2 linked regions of the Phreatobacter stygius genome follow. The protein of the gene in region 1 interacts with the protein of each later gene in a pairwise test. Links are inferred from orthologs where the notes say so. Each region holds a gene or a part of one and is shown in the gene's direction. Other genes may lie near its edges. The genes, in order: E8M01_RS11020 and E8M01_RS15850.

Region 1 (9,475 bases):
GTGGCGCGAGCCTACGGACGTGGTGCCAAGCCGCCATCGCCGCACGCTTTCCGTCTTGGCCGGGCTTGTCCCGGCCATCCACGACTTCGGCCCAGGTCAATTGGATGTTCACCATCGAAAGGCCGGCGAAAAACGGCGCCGCCCTATCCCGTCAAAGATCACATAATCACTGCGCAGCGGCGCCAGCGCATTTTCTTCATGCGAACCGGTTCCCACTTCGGCCAGAAATGCTCTATGCGTTCCTGCCGTGAACGAGATCGCGCGGACTGCCAAATTGACGACATCGCTCGGAGCCGTGCGCTCCACCTTCGCGCCATGGGACGATCCGAGGCTGGAGCCGCTGGTCGTCTATGACGGGGTGACCAAGCGCTACGGCGCCGAGCCGGCGGTCGAAGACCTGACGCTAAAGATCTATGAGCGCGAATTCTTCGCGCTGCTCGGGCCGTCGGGCTGCGGCAAGAGCACGCTGATGCGGTTGCTCGCCGGCTTCGAAACGCCGAGCGCCGGCCGCGTGCTGCTCGGCGGCCAGGACCTCGCCGGCGTGCCGGCGCATCGGCGGCCGGTCAACATGATGTTCCAGTCCTATGCGCTGTTTCCACATATGAGCGTGGAGAAGAACATCGCCTTCGGCCTGGCCATGGAGCAACTGCCGAAGGACGAGATCCACGAACGGGTCGCGGCCATGCTGAAACTGGTCAAGCTCGAAGCCTATGCCGGCCGCAAACCGCATCAATTGTCCGGCGGCCAGCGCCAGCGCGTGGCGCTCGCCCGCGCGCTGGTCAAGCGGCCGAAGGTCCTGCTGCTCGACGAACCGCTCGGCGCGCTCGACCGCAAGCTGCGCGAGGAGACCCAGTTCGAGCTGATCGCCCTGCAGGAGCGGCTCGGCATCACTTTTGTCATCGTCACCCATGACCAGGACGAAGCGATGACCATGGCGACCCGCATCGCGGTGATGGACAAGGGCCATGTGGTACAGGTGGCGCCGCCGCCGGTGATCTACGAGGCACCGGCGAGCCGTTATGTCGCCGGCTTCATTGGCGACATCAACCTGATCGAGGGCAAGGTCGCGGCGGTCGAGGGCGGGCGTGCGACGATCGAGACGGCGATTGCCGGACGGGTCAGCGTCGAGGCGGCCGAGGCCGTGTCGGCCGGCCAGGCGGTGGCGGTTGCCTGGCGGCCGGAGAAGACCCGCATCCTCAGGAGCGGCGAGCCGGCTCCCGACGGCTGGACGGTGATCGACGGCGTCGTCAACGATATCGGCTATCTCGGCGACTGGACCACCTATGTGATCGGGGCCGGCGGCCTGCGCTTGCGCGCCGCGGTCGCCAATGCCGCGCGCCTGGTCGAGCGGCCGATCACCTGGGGCGAGCCGGTGCGCCTGGCGGTCGCGGCCGACGCGCTCGTCCTGTTGACCCGGTAGCGGCCATGAGCGATCGCGCCACCCGCCGCGTCACCATCCTGGTGCCCTATCTCTGGCTGGCGCTGTTCTTCCTGGTGCCCTTCGCCATCGTCGCGAAAATGTCGCTGTCGCAGGTGGCGACCGCGGTACCGCCTTATGAGCCGGTCTTCCAGGCTGGCGACGGCCTGGCCGGCTGGCTCGACAAGGCAGGCCAGCTGTCATTGGCCAATTATGGCGTGATCGTCGGCGACAGTCTCTATATCGACGCCTTCGTCTCATCGCTCCGGATCGCCGTGATCGGCACCTTGATCCTGCTGATCATCGGTTACCCCATGGCCCATGCCATGGCCCGCGCTCCGGAACGGTTCAGGCCGCTCCTGGTCATGGCGGTGATCCTGCCGTTCTGGACCAGCTTCCTGATCCGGGTCTATGCCTGGATCGGCATCCTCAAACCCGAAGGGCTGTTGAACGAACTGCTGCTCGGCCTCGGCCTGATCGGCACGCGCCTGCAGATCGCCAATACCGAGACGGCGATCCTGATCGGGGTGGTCTATTCCTACCTGCCCTTCATGGTGCTGCCGCTCTATGCGGCGCTGGAGCGGATCGACCGGAGCCTCTTGGAAGCGGCCAATGATCTGGGCTGCCCGCCCTGGCTGGCGTTCTGGCGCATCACCGTGCCGCTGACCTTGCCGGGCATCATTGCCGGCTGCTTCCTGTGTTTCATCCCGATCACCGGAGAAGTGGTGATCCCGGATCTGCTCGGCGGCTCGGAAACCCTGATGATCGGCAAGACGTTGTGGACCGAGTTCTTCGCCAATCGCGACTGGCCGGTGGCGTCAGCCGTCGCCATCCTGCTGCTCGTCGTGCTGGTCGGGCCGATCATGGTCTATCAGCACCTGCAGGCGCGCCAGCTGGAAGCTGCCCGATGAAGAGGGACTGGCGATGAACCGGCGCTCCCGCCTGATCGACGCCACCGCGCTGACGCTCGGCTTCGGCTTCCTCTACCTGCCGATCGTCATCCTGATCGTGTTCTCGTTCAATGCCAGCCAGCTGGTCACCGTCTGGGGCGGCTTTTCGACGCGCTGGTACAGCGCGATCCTGGACAACCGCCAGCTCCTCGATTCGGCCTGGATGACCGCCAAGGTCGCGTTCGTCTCGGCGGTCATCGCCACCGTCATCGGCACCTTCGCGGCGCTCGCGCTGACCCGCTACCTGCGCTTTCGCGGGCGCTTCCTGTTCACCGGCATGGTCTATGCGCCGCTGGTCATGCCCGAGGTGATCACCGGACTGTCGCTGCTTCTCCTGTTCGTCTCGCTCGGCATCGATCGCGGCTTCTGGACGGTGACGGTGGCGCACGCGACCTTCACGCTCGGCTTCGTGGCGGTGGTGGTGCAGTCGCGGCTGGTCAGTTTCGATGCGTCGCTGGAAGAGGCGGCGGCCGATCTCGGCGCTTCGCCGGCCCAGGTGTTCTTCCGGGTCACCCTGCCGATCATCGCCCCGGCGGTCATCGCAGGCTTCCTGCTCGCCTTCACGCTCTCGCTCGACGATCTGGTGATCGCGAGCTTCACCACCGGCCCCGGGGCAACCACCTTGCCAATGCGCATCTACAGCCAGGTCCGGCTCGGCGTGACGCCGGAAATCAACGCGATCTGCACGCTGATGATCGCGGCGGTGACGATTGCGGTGATCGCCGCCTCGCTCGCCACCAAACGGGATGCGCTCGCCAAGCGGCAGTAGTTGGAAGGGATCGTGGCCGGGAGGGGTTGACCTCGATCCGTCCAAGATGGTCTCTGCGATCAGTCTAAGCCCTCGCCGGAGCCTTCCCGCTCATGTCCGCAGCCGTCGACCGCCTCTTGAAGATCCTCGATCTCGAGCGGCTCGAGGTGAACCTGTTCCGCGGCCAGAGCCCGAAAGAGGGCTGGCAGCGGGTGTTCGGCGGCCAGGTGATCGGCCAGGCGCTGGTCGCTGCCTGCCGCACCGTCGAGGCCCGCGCACCGCATTCGCTGCATGCCTATTTCGTGCTGCCCGGCGATCCCAAGGCGCCGATCATCTATGAGGTCGAGCGCATTCGTGACGGCAAGAGCTTTTCGACCCGGCGGGTGCTGGCGATCCAGCACGGCGCCGCGATCTTTTCGCTGTCCGCCTCGTTTCAGGTCGAAGAGGGTGGTTTCGAGCATCAGTTCGGCATGCCCGACGTGCCGCCGCCGGAGAGCCTGCCGGCGGAGGCCGAGATCGGCCGCAATCTCGACCCCGCGGCGCCGCCGGCGGTGAAGGCCTATTTCGCCCGTGAGCGGCCGATCGAATTGCGTCCGGTCGAACTTGAGCGTTATCGCGGCGTGCGTCAGCCCGAGGGCAAATTCCACGCCTGGATCCGGGCGACCGGCACCTTGCCTGACGATCCGATCGTCCATCGCTGCGTGCTGGCCTATGCCTCCGACATGACGCTTTTGGATGCAGCGCTGATCCCGCATGGGCGGACCCTGTTCGATGCGACGATCCAGGGCGCCAGCCTCGACCACGCCATGTGGTTCCACCGACCGTTCCGCGCCGACCAATGGCTGCTCTATGCGCAGGATTCGCCGTCGTCCCAGGGCGCGCGCGGCTTTTCGCGTGGCTCGATCTTCACCCGCGACGGGTTGCTGGTGGCGTCAGTCGCCCAGGAAGGGTTGATCCGGCCGCTTCGCGGCACGTGACCGGTTTCCGATTCTGCACATTTCCTGGGCAATCCGCCATGGCAAAGCTGCGGCGGCTTTATGGCACGCTTTGTATTGCCTATTGTTTGGGCAAAAATCAGAGAAAGCTCTCGGAGAGACTTCCGGAGCCCTATCTATCTATTTGAAATAACTTCATTTTTCAGAGCCGTGTGCGACTGGCACGCGACTTGATTCCCTGTCCCTGGTTCGGATCGCAGCCCCCGCTCGGGTTGGGCCGAAGAGCCGCCAGCAACGCTTCAACCCGGTGCCTTCCGGCGAAGCCAATTCGGGGATGTCGATATGAAAATCGTGATGGCTATCATCAAGCCATTCAAACTGGAGGAGGTCCGCGATGCCTTGACCGGCATCGGGGTCCACGGCCTCACCGTGACGGAAGTGAAGGGCTATGGCCGCCAGAAGGGCCATACCGAGATCTATCGCGGCGCCGAATATGCCGTCAGCTTCCTGCCGAAGCTGAAGATCGAGGTGGCTGTCCCGGCCGGCGACGTCGACAAGGTCGTCGCGGCCATCGCAGGCGCCGCCAAGACCGGCCAGATCGGCGACGGCAAGATCTTCGTGACCTCGATCGAGCATGCCGTGCGCATCCGCACCGGCGAGACCGACGTCGACGCGCTCTGACGCGGCCCCCAAACGCCCAATATCCTTCCGGAGTACTCCCACATGACCAAGTCCATATGTTCCCGGTGGGGCTTCACGGCGCTTGCGCTGTTGGCCGCCGCGGCAGTCTTCGTCGAACCGGCGCTGGCCCAGGCGCCGGCGCCGACGCCGCCGAAGCCCAATCCGGGTGACACCGCCTGGATGCTGGTTTCCTCGGTGCTGGTGCTGTTGATGACGGTTCCGGGCCTGGCGCTGTTTTATGGCGGCCTCGTGCGCACCAAGAACATGCTGTCGGTGCTCACCCAGATCTTCGTGATCGTTGCTCTCGTGGCGATCATCTGGGTGGTCTATGGCTACTCGCTCACCTTCACCAGCGGCGGCGGGCTCAATGCCTATATCGGCGGCTTCTCCAAGGCCTTCCTGATCGGGGTCGATGCCAATTCGACCGCCGCGACCTTCTCGAACGGCGTGGTGATCCCCGAACTCGCCTATATCTGCTTCCAGATGACCTTCGCCTGCATCACGCCGGCGCTGATCATCGGCGCCATCGCCGAGCGGGCGAAGTTCTCCGCGGTCATCCTGTTCGTGGTCCTGTGGGTGACCTTCATTTACTTCCCGATCGCCCATATGGTCTGGTACTGGGCCGGTCCCGACGCTATTGCCGACGCGGTCAAGGCGGTCGCAGCAGCCGGTGCCGACGCAGCCGCCAAGGCGGCGGCCGAAGCCAAGCTCGCCGCGGTCAAGGCCGATGCCGGCCTGATCTATCAGTGGGGTGCTCTCGACTTCGCCGGCGGTACGGTGGTCCATATCAATGCCGGCATTGCCGGCCTGGTCGGCTGCCTCGTCATCGGCAAGCGCATCGGTTACGGCAAGGAACTGATGCCGCCCCATTCGCTGGTCATGACCCTGATCGGCGCCGCCCTGCTCTGGGTCGGCTGGTTCGGCTTCAATGCCGGCTCCAACCTCGAAGCCAATGGCACGGCGGCGCTCGCCATGATGAACACCTTGGTGGCGACGGCCGCCGCGGCGCTGTCCTGGCTGTTCGTCGAATGGGCGGCCAAGGGCAAGCCCTCGCTGCTCGGCGCGGTCTCCGGTGCCGTTGCCGGTCTGGTCGCGGTGACACCCGCTTCGGGTTTCGCCGGGCCGATGGGCTCGATCGTCCTCGGCCTGGTCGCCGGCGGCGTCTGCTTCGTCTTCTGCTCGACGGTGAAGAACGCCTTCGGCTACGACGACTCGCTCGACGTCTTCGGCATCCATTGCGTCGGCGGCATCATCGGCGCCCTGGCGACCGGCATTCTGGTCAATACCTCGCTCGGCGGCGTCGGCATCCCCGACTACGAAACCAAGCCGGGCGAACTGGCGGTCGCGGCCTATGAATTCGGCCCGGCCTTCATGGCCCAGGTCAAGGCGGTGCTTCTGACCCTGGTCTGGTCCGGCGTCGGCTCGCTGGTGCTGTTCAAGATCGTCGACGTGATCGTCGGCCTGAGGGTTTCCGCCGACCGCGAGCGCGAGGGTCTCGATCTCGCCGAGCATGGCGAGCGGGCTTACAATCCCTGAGCCTGACCGCCTGCTTTCGAGACTCGACACGACCCCCGGCGCAGCGCGCCGGGGGTTTTCTTTATGCCGGCAGCAGGGCGCGCGACCCGGCCAATCGGGCGATGGTTAATCACCCGTCAACCCTTGCCTCGCTAAGTTCAGGTTCACGAACCGGATGGCTTTCCGGGGCGTCCGCCTGCGCGCGGATGTCCCGTCCGGCCCTCCCTTCACAGGATGCGACCGACATGGCTGTGGCGCGGCGGCATACCGGGCTTTCGATCTTTCCCGAAGCGATGAAGGGTGCAATGCGCCGCAAGATCCGACAGATCGGCGGCCTTGCGATCCTTGCCGCCGTCGGCCTGGCCGCGCTTGCCCTGATGACCTGGACCGCCGGCGATCCGTCGCTCAGCCATGCCACCAATGCGCCGGTGAAGAACTGGGTCGGCCGTCCCGGCGCGATCCTCGCCGATCTGCTCATGCAGCTGTTCGGGCTCGGCGCCATTGGCCTCATCGGGGTCGCGGCGGCGTGGGGCTGGCGCTTCGTCACCAACCGGCCGTTCGATCGCGAAGGCCTGCGGATTCCGCTCGGCATCGCCGCCGGCATGATCCTGGCGGTTGCCGCTTCCGTGGTGCAGGCGCCGCGCGGCTGGCCGCTGCCGACCGGTATCGGCGGTGTCATCGGCGACGGCGGCCTGGCGGTGATCAGCGCGGTTGCCGGCAATCTCTCCGGCCTGACGCGCGGCTTCGTCGCCATTGCCATTCTGGGGCTTGGGCTGTTCGTCGCGGCGATCGCCGCCGGCGTCATGATCAAGGCGGCCCGGCCGCCCGAGGAGGAGCTCGCCGACGAGCTGGCCCCGGCGCGGGCGGTGCGCGTGCGCGGCAGCGACGACCAGGAGCCGGGACGGCTCAGCGGCTTTGCCGCCAACAGCCTCGGCGCGCTGGCCCATGGCGTCCTGTCGGCCAAGGCCAAGCTGAAGCGCATGGCGGGCGAAGCGCCGGATCTGGCGCGCGCCGCGGCCGGCGCGCCTGCCGGCCGCGCCGAACCGGCGACACCGGGTCTCGCCGCACGCGCGAAAGCCTTCTTCACCGAACCGGACGACGACTTTCCGGTGGCCGCCCGGGCAACCGGCGCGCGCCGCGAGCCGGTGGTCGAGGCGGCCGCCGAACGGGCGCCCAGGACCTATCACGCGCCGCCGGCCCGGGTCCGTCAGGACGAGCCGGAGGTGGATGCACCGCGCATCGCGCCGGGCCTCGCCGGCCGGCCGCCCGTCGACGACGAACCGCCATTCGAGGTCGAACCCCGCCCAGCCGCCGATGGCCGTGGCCCGCGTATTCACGCGCCGGCACCCGCCCCCCGCCCGGTGGCGGTCCAGCAGAAGCTGCCGCTGCCGCCGCCCGACGGCATCGACGACAGCTATGAGCTGCCGCCGCTCGACCTGCTGACCGAACCCAAGCCCTCCGAACGCGACGTCTCGATGTCGACCGAGGCGCTGCAGGACAATGCCGCGACGCTCGCCTCGGTGCTCGACGATTTCGGCGTGCGTGGCGAGATTATCAATGTCCGGCCAGGCCCGGTGGTGACGCTCTACGAGCTCGAGCCGGCGCCGGGCACGCGCTCCAACCGGGTGATCGGCCTTGCCGACGATATCGCCCGCTCCATGTCGGCGGTCTCGGCGCGCGTCGCGCTGGTGCCAGGCCGCAATGCCATCGGCATCGAACTGCCCAATGCCAGGCGCGAAAACGTGCTGCTGCGCGAAATGCTGGCGAGCCAGGATTTCATCACCGCCAAGGAAAAGCTGCCGATCGCGCTCGGCAAGACCATTGGCGGCGATCCGGTGATCGCCGATCTCGCCAAGATGCCGCATCTGCTGGTGGCCGGTACCACCGGCTCGGGCAAGTCGGTCGCCATCAACACGATGATCCTGTCGCTGGTCTACCGGCTGACGCCGGCGCAGTGCCGGCTGATCATGGTCGATCCGAAAATGCTCGAATTGTCGATCTATGACGGCATTCCGCATCTGCTCACCCCTGTCGTCACCGACCCGAAAAAGGCGGTCGTGGCGCTCAAATGGGCGGTGCGCGAGATGGAAGAGCGCTACAAGAAAATGTCGAAGCTCGGCGTGCGCAATATCGACGGCTTCAATGCCCGCATGGCGCAAGCCCGTTCGAAGGGCGAATTGCTGACCCGCACCGTCCAGACCGGCTTCGACCGGGAAACCGGCGAGGCGGTCTACGAGCAGGAGGAGATGGGCCTCGACCCGATCCCCTATATCGTCGTCATCGTCGACGAAATGGCCGACCTGATGATGGTCGCGGGCAAGGACATCGAAGGCGCCATCCAGCGTCTGGCCCAGATGGCGCGCGCCGCCGGCATCCACCTGATCATGGCGACCCAGCGTCCGTCGGTCGACGTCATCACCGGCACGATCAAGGCGAACTTCCCGACCCGCATCTCGTTCCAGGTGACCTCGAAGATCGACAGCCGCACCATTCTGGGCGAGCAGGGTGCCGAGCAGCTGCTCGGCCGCGGCGACATGCTGTTCATGGCCGGCGGCGGCCGGATCAGCCGCGTCCACGGCCCGTTCGTCTCGGACGAGGAGGTCGAGCGGATCGTCGGTCATCTGAAGCAGCAGGGCGCGCCCGACTATCTGGAATCGGTCACCACCGATGACGAGGAGGCCGCCGACGGCGAGGGCGAGGACGGCGCCGTGTTCGACAAGGGCGCTTTCGGCGACGAACCGGCGGATCTCTACGACCGGGCGATCCAGGTGGTCATGCGCGACAAGAAGGCGTCGACCTCCTATATCCAGAGGCGGCTGCAGATCGGTTACAACCGCGCCGCCTCATTGATCGAGCGGATGGAGCGGGAAGGTATCGTCGGACCGGCGAATCATGCAGGCAAGCGTGAGATCCTGCTGCCCGAGGGCGCGGATTGAGGGCCGGGTTTCGCCTCGAATTCGCCCTATCGACTGCCTATCACCCGCGCCAGCCAATCATGGAGCTGCGATGACGAGACGCCTGACAATCGCGGGACCGGCCTGTCTGCTGCTGGCCGGGGTCGCGCTGTTCGGGGCGGCCTCGCTTGCGGCTGCCTCCGACCGCCCGATCATGCTCGCCCAGGGCGCGCCGCTTCAGCTCGGCCCGGCATCCGGCCCGGCACCCGGCGCGGCAGCGCCGTCAGGCGGCCCGCCGCGGGTTGCGCCAGTGCCGGCCGTGCGTCCCTCGACCG
Region 2 (10,028 bases), 990 kb from region 1 along the record:
CCTGTTCTCGCTGTCGGTCATCGCCCTGATGCTCGGCTATCTCGCGGCCCGCGCCATCGTCACCTCGAAGGCTGGCAAGATCCTGATCGCGATCCGCGACGCCGAAGCCCGCACCCGCTTCCTCGGCTACCGCGTCGAGCATTTCAAGCTGTTCGTCTGGACCGTCTCGGCGGTCATGGCGGGCATTGCCGGCGCGCTCTATGTGCCGCAGGTCGGCATCATCAACCCCTCCGAATTCCAGCCTGCCAATTCGATCGAGACGATCATTTGGGTAGCGGTCGGCGGGCGCGGCACCCTGGTCGGCGCGGCGCTCGGCGCCGGAATCGTCAATTTCGCCAAGAGCTGGTTCACCGGCGCCTTCCCGCAGGGCTGGCTATTCGCACTCGGCGGTCTGTTCGTCTTCGTCACGCTGTTCCTGCCGAAGGGTGTGCTCGGCACCTTCACCGAATGGTGGAACGCGCGCCGGTCGGCGCCCAAGCCGCCGGCCAGTGCCGCCACCCAGCCGGCAGAATGAGGACTAACGACATGTTGCTGGACCCGGTGGGAGCGTCGCTGAATCTGGAGCCGGTTCAGGCGATGACCCGGCCGCAGGTGGTCACCCAGTCGCTGCTCTATGTCGACGGGGTGTCGGTCACCTTCGACGGCTTTCGCGCGCTCAACCAATTGAGCTTCATCATCGCGCCCGGCGAGATGCGCGCCATTATCGGCCCGAACGGCGCCGGCAAGACCACGATGATGGATGTCATCACCGGCAAGACCAAGCCGGATACCGGCGACGTGATCTTCGCCGGCGAAACCGACCTGACCCAGCTCGACGAGACGGCGATCGCCAATCTCGGCATCGGCCGGAAGTTCCAGAAACCCACCGTGTTCGAAAGCCACACGGTGGAGGACAATGTGCTGATGGCGGTCAAGGCCGACCGCACCGTGTTCGGTACGCTGTTCTCGCGCCATTCCCGACCGATCATGGCACGCGTCGACGAGATCCTGGGCATTGTCAGGCTCGGCGATCACCGCGCCCGCATGGCCTCCGAACTGTCGCATGGCCAGAAGCAGTGGCTCGAGATCGGCATGCTGCTGGCCCAGGACCCGAAGCTCCTGCTGGTCGACGAGCCTGCCGCCGGCATGACGGATGCCGAAACGGCAGCGACCGCCGACCTGCTGAAGGACATCGCCAAGAGCCATTCGGTCGTCGTGGTGGAACACGACATGGGTTTCATCCGCGAGCTCGGTGTGAAGGTCACCTGCCTGCACGAAGGCTCGGTGCTGGCCGAGGGCACGCTCGATCAGGTCAGTTCCGACGATCGGGTCATCGAAGTCTATCTCGGACGGTAAGTCATGTTGGAAGTCAAAAACGTCGACCTGCATTATGGTGCGGCCCAGGCGCTGCGCGATGTCTCGCTGGCGGTCGTGCCGGGGGCGGTCACCTGCGTGCTCGGCCGCAACGGCGTCGGCAAGAGCTCGCTGTTGCGCGCCATTGTCGGACACCAGCCGATTTCGGCCGGCGAGATCGTGTGGGAAGGGCGCGACATCACCCGCATGCCGCCTTTCGAGCGGGCGCGGCGCGGCATCGCTTATGTTCCGCAAGGCCGGGAGATCTTCCCGCTGTTGACGGTGAAGGAGAACCTGGAGACCGGTTTCGCGCCGCTCCGCCGTTCCGACCGGACGATTCCCGACGACATATTCTCCCTGTTCCCGGTGCTCAGCACCATGCTGGGACGGCGCGGCGGCGATCTCTCAGGCGGCCAGCAGCAGCAACTCGCCATTGGCCGGGCGCTGGTCACCCGGCCGCGCCTGCTGGTGCTCGACGAACCGACCGAGGGCATCCAGCCCTCCATCATCAAGGATATCGGCCGGGCCATCGTCTATCTCCGCCAGAAGGGCGACATCGCGATCCTGCTGGTCGAGCAATATCTGGATTTCGCCGAGGAGCTCGGCAACCGCTTCGCCGTGATGGAACGCGGCCGGGTGGTGCTGTCAGGTGCCAAGGGCGAGGTGTCGCGCGAGGCGCTCGGCCGCTCGATGGCGCTCTAGCCAAAAGGATCGAAGCTTTCGGCTAGAAACAAACGCTTACGCGCGGTGGGATTGCGTCGGGGTTTGCACTGGCGCTACGACGGTTCGCCGTGGGCGCGCTGCTCCGCTATCCTCGGCCAGCATTCGAGGGATCGTTCCTGATGACGCAAGGCCCATTCTCGCGCGGTGTCGTCGCTGCGCCCCATTCGGCCGCGGCCGAGGCCGGGCGTCAGATTCTGGCGGAGGGCGGCAATGCGATCGAAGCGATGATCGCCGCCGCCGCGGCGATTGCAGCGGTCTATCCGCACATGACCCATGTCGGCGGCGACGGCTTCTGGCTGATCCACCAGCCGAACGGCCGGGTGCACGGCATCGAAGCCTGCGGGTTTGCCGGCGAGAGCGCGACCATGCGCTCCTACTGGGACCGCGGCGACTATGAGATCCCGACCCGCGGGCCGCGCGCGGCCCTGACCGTCCCGGGTGCGATCGGTGGCTGGCGCATGGCCAATGCCATGGCCAAGGCCGCCGGTGGCCGGCTGCCTCGCACGGTCCTGCTCGAACCGGCGATCCGCGCCGCGCGCGACGGCTATGTGGTGACGCGGTCGCAGGCGCGGCTGACCGTCGACAAGCTGTTCGAGCTAAAGGATTGTCCCGGCTTTGCCGACACCTTCCTGGTCGACGGACGGCCGCCGGCCGAAGGCACCGTCATGAAACAGCCGGCGCTGGCGGCATCCCTCGAACATATGGCGCGCGCCGGTTTCGAGGATACCTATCGCGGCGATATCGCGCGCGAGCTGGCGAACGATCTGGAAAAGATGGGCGCGCCGGTCAGCCGCGCCGACCTGCAGGCCTATTATGCCGTCGAGCGCGCGCCGCTGACGCTCGACCATTCGCTCGGCCAGATTTTCAACATGCCGCCGCCGACCCAGGGGCTGGCCTCGCTGATGATCCTCGGCATCGTCGACCGGCTGGAAGCGATGCACGGCCCGGTGACGCCAGAGACCGTCGGCTTCGTCCACCGCCTGGTCGAAGCGACCAAGCGCGCCTTCATGATCCGCGACAGTTTCGTGACTGATTTCGACCGGCTCACTGGCGATCCGCAGGACTTCCTGACGATCAAGGCGCTCGACCGCGAGGCGCAGGCGGTGAAGCTGAAGCAGGCACTGGCCTGGCCGCAGCGGGCAGCGCCCGGCGACACAATCTGGATGGGCGCGGCCGATGCCGAGGGCCGCGTCGTCTCCTATATCCAGTCGATCTATTGGGAATTCGGTTCCGGCTGCATCTCGGGCTCGACCGGCTTCCTGATGCAGAACCGCGGCGCCAGCTTCGCCCTCGATCCGAAGGCGGTGAACCCGCTGGAACCGGGGCGCCGGCCGTTCCACACACTCAATCCGGCTCTCGCCAGGCTCCATGACGGCCGGGTGTTTTCTTATGGCACGATGGGCGGCGAGGGCCAGCCGCAGACCCAGGCCATGGTGTTCGAGCGCCATGTCCGTCACGGCGTGCCATTGGACGAGACGCTCGACCGGCCGCGCTGGCTGCTCGGCCGCACCTGGGGTTCGGCGGTCACCGGGCTGCGCCTGGAAAACCGCTTCGATGACAGCCTGGTCACGGCGCTGCAGCGCATGGGCCATGCCGCCGAAACCATTCCCGAGGCCTATTCCGATACGATGGGCCATGCCGGCGGCGTCACCTGGTTCCCGGACCGGTCTATGCTCGGCGCCCATGACCCGCGCGCCGACGGCGGTGCCGCGGGGATCTAGATCGAAAACCTTGGCGATATCGCGCGGTCCATGCGAAACGCGTATGGTCGCCAGTCCGTATGCGACCGTGAGAACCGATGGATCAGACGACCCTCGAAGTCAGCCCGCGCCGACGGGCCGCAGACCACGGCCCGCTGGTCGATCCCGCCGATATCGCCCGCGATATCGGCGCCGTCGGCGTCCATGCCGGCAATAGCCGTGAAGCCCGCGCGGCTGTCGTCCAGATCCTCAAGCGCTGGCTTGCCGAAGCGCGCAAGACGGCCGAGCAGCGGCTGATCGCCGACGCCGACGGGCGCAGCTGCGCCGAGGCCCTGTCGCGCTTCCAGGACGACGTGATCCGCGTCGTCTACGACTGGATCGTCACCAAGCTCTACCCCTCCGACAACCCGTCATCCGGCGAACGGATGACGGTCGTGGCGACCGGCGGTTATGGCCGTGGCATGCTGGCGCCGGGCTCCGACATCGACCTCCTGTTCCTGCTGCCCTACAAGCAGACCGCCTGGGGCGAGAGCGTCGCCGAGGCCATTCTCTACTGCCTGTGGGACATGGGCCTGAAGGTTGGCCACGCCACCCGCTCGGTCGACGAATGCATCCGCCAGGCGCGCGCCGACCAGACCATCCGGACCGCGATCCTGGAGGCGCGCCATATCCTCGGCGACATGGTGCTGTTCAACGAGCTGGAACAGCGCTTCGGCGCCGAGGTGGTGCGTGGCACCGTGCCGCAATTTGTTGCCGCCAAGCTTGCCGAACGCGACGAGCGGCACCGCAAGACCGGCCAGTCGCGTTATCTGGTCGAGCCCAATGTAAAGGACGGCAAGGGGGGCTTACGCGACCTGCACACGCTGTTCTGGATCGCCCGCTACGCCTATCGGGTGAAGACCGATGAGGAACTCGCCAAGAAAGGCGTCTTCACCCGCCGCGAGGCGCAGACCTTCCGGCGCTGCGAGCGGTTCCTCTGGACCGTCCGCTGCCACCTGCATTTTCTCACCGGCCGCGCCGAGGAGCGGCTGTCCTTCGACCTGCAGCGCGAACTGGCGCCGCGCCTCGGCTATCGCGGCCATTCGGGCCTGGTCGATGTCGAGCGCTTCATGAAGCACTATTTCCTGGTGGCCAAGGATGTCGGCGACCTCACCGCCATCCTCTGCGCCGAACTGGAAGAGCGGCACGAAAAGCCGGCGCCGGTGCTCGACCGGTTCATCGCCAGGCTCCGGCCGAAATCGCCGCGCGGCTTCAAGGAGAGCCCGGACTTCCAGATCGATCACGACCGGATCACCGTCTCCGACGCCGAGGCCTTCGCACGTGACCCGGTCAACCTGATCCGCATCTTCGCGCTCGCCGACCGCTACAACCTGGCGCTCCATCCCGACGCCATGCGGCTCTTGACCCGCTCGCTCAAGCTGGTCGACGAAAAGTTGCGCCACGATCCGATCGCCAACCAGCTGTTCATCGCCATCCTCACCTCGGCCAATACCGCCGAGGTGGTGCTCCGGCGCATGAACGAGGCGGGCCTGCTCGGCCGCTTCGTGCCGGATTTCGGCCGCGTCGTGGCGATGATGCAGTTCAACATGTACCACCATTATACGGTGGACGAGCATCTGTTGCGTTGCATCGGCACGCTGCAGCAGATCGAGCGGGGCGGCGATCCGAACCTGGGGCTGGCCGCCGACCTGATCAAGACGATCCAGCCACGCAACCGCGATCTGCTCTATATCACGCTGTTCCTGCATGACATTTCCAAGGGCCGGCCGGAGGATCACTCGATCGCCGGCGCCAAGGTGGCGCGCCGGCTCGGGCCGCGGTTCGGGCTGACCAAGGCCGAGACTGAAACGGTCGCCTGGCTGGTCGAGAACCACCTGGTCATGTCGACCATCGCCCAGTCACGTGATCTCAGCGACCGCAAGACCATCGAGACCTTCGCCGGCGTGGTGCAGTCGCTCGAGCGCATGAAGATGCTGCTGATCCTGACCACGGCCGATATCATCGCCGTCGGGCCCGGCGTCTGGAACGGCTGGAAGAGCCAGTTGCTGCGCACGCTCTATTACGAAACCGAACCGGTGGTGACCGGCGGCTTCTCGGAGGTGAACCGCACGCGGCGGGTCGAAATCGCCCAGGAGGAGTTTCGCCGGACCGTGCCGGAGGCGCTGCCCGATCTCTCCGGCCCGACGCTCGAGGCCTATATCGGCCGTCACTATGCCGCCTATTGGCTGAAGGTCGACCTCGCCACCAAGATCGAACATGCCCGCTTCCTGCTGGCAGCGGAGGCTGCCGGCCAGTCGCTGGCGACCCGCGTCGACCTGGTCGCCGGACAAGGGGTGACACATCTCACCGTGCTCGCCCCCGACCACCCGAGGCTCCTGTCGATCATCGCCGGCGCCTGCGCCGCAGCCGGCGCCAATATCATCGGCGCGCAGATCTACACGACGACCGATGGCCTGGCGCTCGACACGATCTCGATCAGCCGTGGCTTCGATCGCGACGAGGACGAGGAGCGGCGCGCCAAGCGTATTGCCGACAGTATCGAGAAGGCGCTGCGCGGTGAGATCAAGGTCGGCGAGGCGGTCGCGGCGGCACACCGCAAATCATCGGCCCGGCAGCGTTCACGCACCTTCCGGATCGCCCCGGACGTCGCCATCAACAACACCTGGTCGAACCGCTACACGGTGATCGAGGTGTCCGGGCTCGACCGGCCGGGCCTGCTGCACGACCTGACGGCCGCCCTGTCGCGCCACAGCCTGAATATCGGCTCGGCCTATGTCGCGACCTTCGGCGAGAAGGCGGTGGACGTGTTTTATGTCACCGACCTGATGGGCGCCAAGGTGCAGACCGCGCAACGCCAGGCGGCGATCCGCAGGGTGCTGACCAGCGTGCTGGAAGACGACGGCAGCCGCTGAAGGCCGGCTCATCGATCGGGATTGATGAACAAGCCGACCAATCGGGATCGACCGAAACCGATCAATCAGGATTGATGGGAAGACCATCAATCGAGATAGACGATGTCGACCCCTTGGTCGTCGGGCGGGCGGCGGCGCGCCTCGAGTTGAGCCTCGATCTTTTCCAGGCGGCCGTGCAGGACGGCAGCGTCCGAGGCCGGCACAAGGCCGCCATCTTCGGTCTCGAGCAGAACGCGCATGGTGCGTACCCGGGCCAGCAGGGCAATCGACAGGGCTTCGGCGATGATGGTCTCAGACACTCTGTCGCCGGCTTCGGGCGGCACGCCGGCGGGACTTGACGACATCTGCACGGGCTCCAAGAGGAGACGATGTACCCGCCCGGTTGTTTCATGTTTCCTGTCAAAACCCCGGCAAAGCGGTAAATGTCCCTTTACCTTGACCAACAATGAAAGCGTGACGCGATATCGCCTTAACGACCCCTTCATTGCGCCCTGATTATTGCAAAGAAGCGAGGAAAGGGTGCGGCCCATGGCGGGCCGGGTGGTGATATCCAGGGCGATGGCACGGGGACGCGGCGGCAACGATCGAATCGAGCCGAGCTTCGGGACGGCGCGCGGCGGCATGGACCTTCGCGCGATGCCCGAGGACAGACCTTCCGTGCGCGTTGCAAGCCCCGCCAAGCCAGCCAAGCGCCGCCCCGATCCGCAAGACATCCAGGAGCCCGAACCGCGCCCTATGCCACGCAAGCAGCCAAAACGCCGGCCGAGCAAGGATGAGGCGCCAAGGCGCCGCAAACGGCGGGGCATTTTTGGCCGGTTGATGGTCTGGGGTCTGACCGCGGCGGTCTGGGGACTGATCATTTGCGCCGGCGTCGTCGCCTGGTATGCCGCCCGCCTGCCGCCGACCCATACGCTGGAAGTGCCGAGGCGACCGCCGAACATCGCGATCGTTGCCGCCGACGGCGCGGAACTGGCCAATCGCGGCGATACCGGCGGCGCGGCGGTACAGCTCAGAAGCCTGCCGCGCCACGTGCCGCAGGCACTGATCGCCATCGAGGACCGGCGCTTCTATTCACATTTCGGCCTCGACGTGATCGGTCTAACCCGTGCCGTCGTGACCAATATTACCAACCGGGGCGTGTCGCAGGGCGGCTCGACGCTGAGCCAGCAGCTCGCCAAGAACCTGTTCCTGACGCCCGATCGGACCATGGGCCGGAAGATCCAGGAAGCGATCCTGGCGCTCTGGCTGGAGACCAATTATTCCAAGGATCAGATCCTCGAACTCTATCTGAACCGGGTCTATTTCGGCGCCGGCGCCTATGGCATCGAAGCCGCGGCGCGGCGCTATTACGACAAGCCGGCCACCGCGCTGACGCTCGCCGAAGCAGCGACCATTGCCGGCCTGGTCAAGGCGCCCTCGCGGCTGGCGCCAACCCGCAACCCGGAAGCGGCCGAAGCGCGCGCCCAGCTCGTGCTGATGGCCATGGCCGAGCAGGGCTACATCACCGAGGCGCAGGCCAAGGCGGCGATCGCCAATCCGGCCGAAACCAGCCGCACCGCCGCCAGCGGCTCGATCAATTATGTCGCCGACTGGGTCATGGACCTGCTGGACGATTATGTCGGCAAGGTCGAGACCGACCTGGTGATCGAAACCACCATCGTCGCGCCGCTGCAGCAGGCCGCCGAGGCCGCGCTGAACGAGGTGCTTTCGCGCAGCGGCACGCGGTACGACGTGCGCCAGGGCGCCGTGGTCGTGCTCGATACCGAAGGCGCGGTGCGCGCTTTGGTCGGCGGCCGCGACTATGCCCAAAGCCAGTTCAACCGTGCGGTGGCGGCCCGGCGTCAGCCCGGTTCGGCGTTCAAGGCCTTCGTCTATCTGAGCGCGCTGGAGCGCGGCATGACGCCCGACACGACCCGGGCCGACGCGCCAGTGGCCATCGCCGGCTGGCGTCCGGAAAACTATACTCGCGACTATCGCGGCGAGGTGACGCTGTCGACGGCGCTGTCCGCCTCGCTCAACACGGTCGCCGTCCGGCTGACCAATGAGGTCGGGCCGCGCAGCGTCGTGCGCACCGCCCAGAAGCTCGGCATCGGCTCGCCGCTGCAGGCCAATCCGTCGATCTCGCTCGGCACCTCGGAAGTGACGCTGCTCGAGCTGACCGGGGCCTATGTGCCCTTCGCCAATGGCGGCAACGGCGTGATCCCGCATGTCATCACCCGCATCCGCACCACCAATGGCCGTGTGCTGTTCCGGCGCACGCCGGTCAATCCGGGCCGGGTCATCGAGCCGCAGCATTCGGCGATGATGAACGCCATGATGCACGAAACCACGGTCTCGGGCACGGCCCGCGCGCTCAGGCTGCCCGGCTGGATCGCCGCCGGCAAGAGCGGCACCAGCCAGGATTTCCGCGACGCCTGGTTCCTCGGTTATACCGGCCGCTATGTCGCCGGTGTCTGGCTCGGCAATGACGACGGCCAGCCGACCAAGCGGCTGTCCGGCGGCAGCCTGCCGGTCGAGATCTGGAACCGGGTCATGGCCGAGGCCCATCGTGGCCAGCAGGTCGTCGATCTGCCGGGCAACTGGCGCTCCTTCGGTGTTCCGACCCGCGCCCTGCCTGGTGAGATCATCGATCAGCCGATGCTGATGTCCCGCACCGACCAGGCACCGCGGCGGGTGGCCGGCCGGTCAGGCGAACCTGAAAACCGCGGCGACGTGATCCGTCCGCAGCCGGGCGCAGGCTTCTTCGACCGCTTCTTCCGCTGACTTTGTACCTGTAACGCGAAGCATCAGGTGGCATCCCGCAGGGGCCGGCAAGATGCCGCGGGGGTTGGGAAAGTTGTCATTATCGCAGAGGCTTGAGGTGCGGCGGGGACCGGGCCGGGCGGATCGCGGGGGGCGGGGCCGGCGATGGATCGCATGGCAGTGGTCGGTGATCCGAGCCGCCGGAGTGCCGGCAAGGCGGCGGAACCGGGCGTGGCGGCGGCGCCAACCGTGACCGCGGCGGCGGCCCCCGGGGCGGGCGCGGTCGGCCGGTTGTTGTGTTCGGAAGATCAAGCGCTTGCGCCGGGAATGACCGGGCCGCGGGCGGCGGCGAACCGTGACCGCCGGCCCCGGGGGCCGAAGCGAGGCCGCGGGAGATTGCCGGCCAAGCGAGCCGGCCAGGCGTGCAGGCCAAGCGACCCGGCCGAACGTCCAGGTCAAACGTCCAGGCGAACCGGTCAAACGTCCAGGCCAGGCGTCCGGGCCAAGGGTGCAGGCCAAGGGTGCAGGCCAAGGGTGCAGGTCAAGGGCGCAGGTCGACGTCGCCGTGGCCGGACGACGCCATGTCGAGATGATGCGTCGCGGCGGCGGCCGGCGGCCG

What was found.
Region 2: the proteins of E8M01_RS11020 (region 1) and E8M01_RS15850 interact in binary tests that used the Escherichia coli proteins (3 or more experiments, as listed by UniProt). The link is inferred for Phreatobacter stygius from one-to-one orthologs.

The regions. Positions count from the first base shown.
Region 1 is NZ_CP039690.1:2,395,921-2,405,395, reverse strand. What follows is about bases 3,207-6,061. They hold E8M01_RS11020 (P-II family nitrogen regulator), read left to right. Parts: upstream 3,207-4,392; coding sequence 4,393-4,731; downstream 4,732-6,061. Other genes in these bases: E8M01_RS11015 (ammonium transporter), read left to right, coding at 4,774-6,061; tesB (acyl-CoA thioesterase II), read left to right, coding at 3,229-4,092. In the rest of the region: E8M01_RS11040 (ABC transporter ATP-binding protein), read left to right, coding at 275-1,420; E8M01_RS11035 (ABC transporter permease subunit), read left to right, coding at 1,426-2,328; E8M01_RS11030 (ABC transporter permease), read left to right, coding at 2,342-3,136; more of E8M01_RS11015, read left to right, coding at 6,062-6,267; E8M01_RS11010 (FtsK/SpoIIIE family DNA translocase), read left to right, coding at 6,369-9,182; E8M01_RS11005 (outer-membrane lipoprotein carrier protein LolA), read left to right, coding at 9,253-9,475. UniProt on the Escherichia coli protein: Involved in the regulation of nitrogen metabolism. Regulates the activity of its targets by protein-protein interaction in response to the nitrogen status of the cell.
Region 2 is NZ_CP039690.1:3,381,996-3,392,023, reverse strand. Bases 3,460-6,867 are described here. They hold E8M01_RS15850 ([protein-PII] uridylyltransferase), read left to right. Parts: upstream 3,460-3,853; coding sequence 3,854-6,667; downstream 6,668-6,867. Other genes in these bases: E8M01_RS35070 (hypothetical protein), read right to left, coding at 6,754-6,867; E8M01_RS15855 (gamma-glutamyltransferase family protein), read left to right, coding at 3,460-3,776. Outside these bases: urea ABC transporter permease subunit UrtC, read left to right, coding at 1-514; urea ABC transporter ATP-binding protein UrtD, read left to right, coding at 577-1,335; urea ABC transporter ATP-binding subunit UrtE, read left to right, coding at 1,339-2,034; more of E8M01_RS15855, read left to right, coding at 2,175-3,459; more of E8M01_RS35070, read right to left, coding at 6,868-7,290; E8M01_RS15840 (transglycosylase domain-containing protein), read left to right, coding at 7,487-9,430.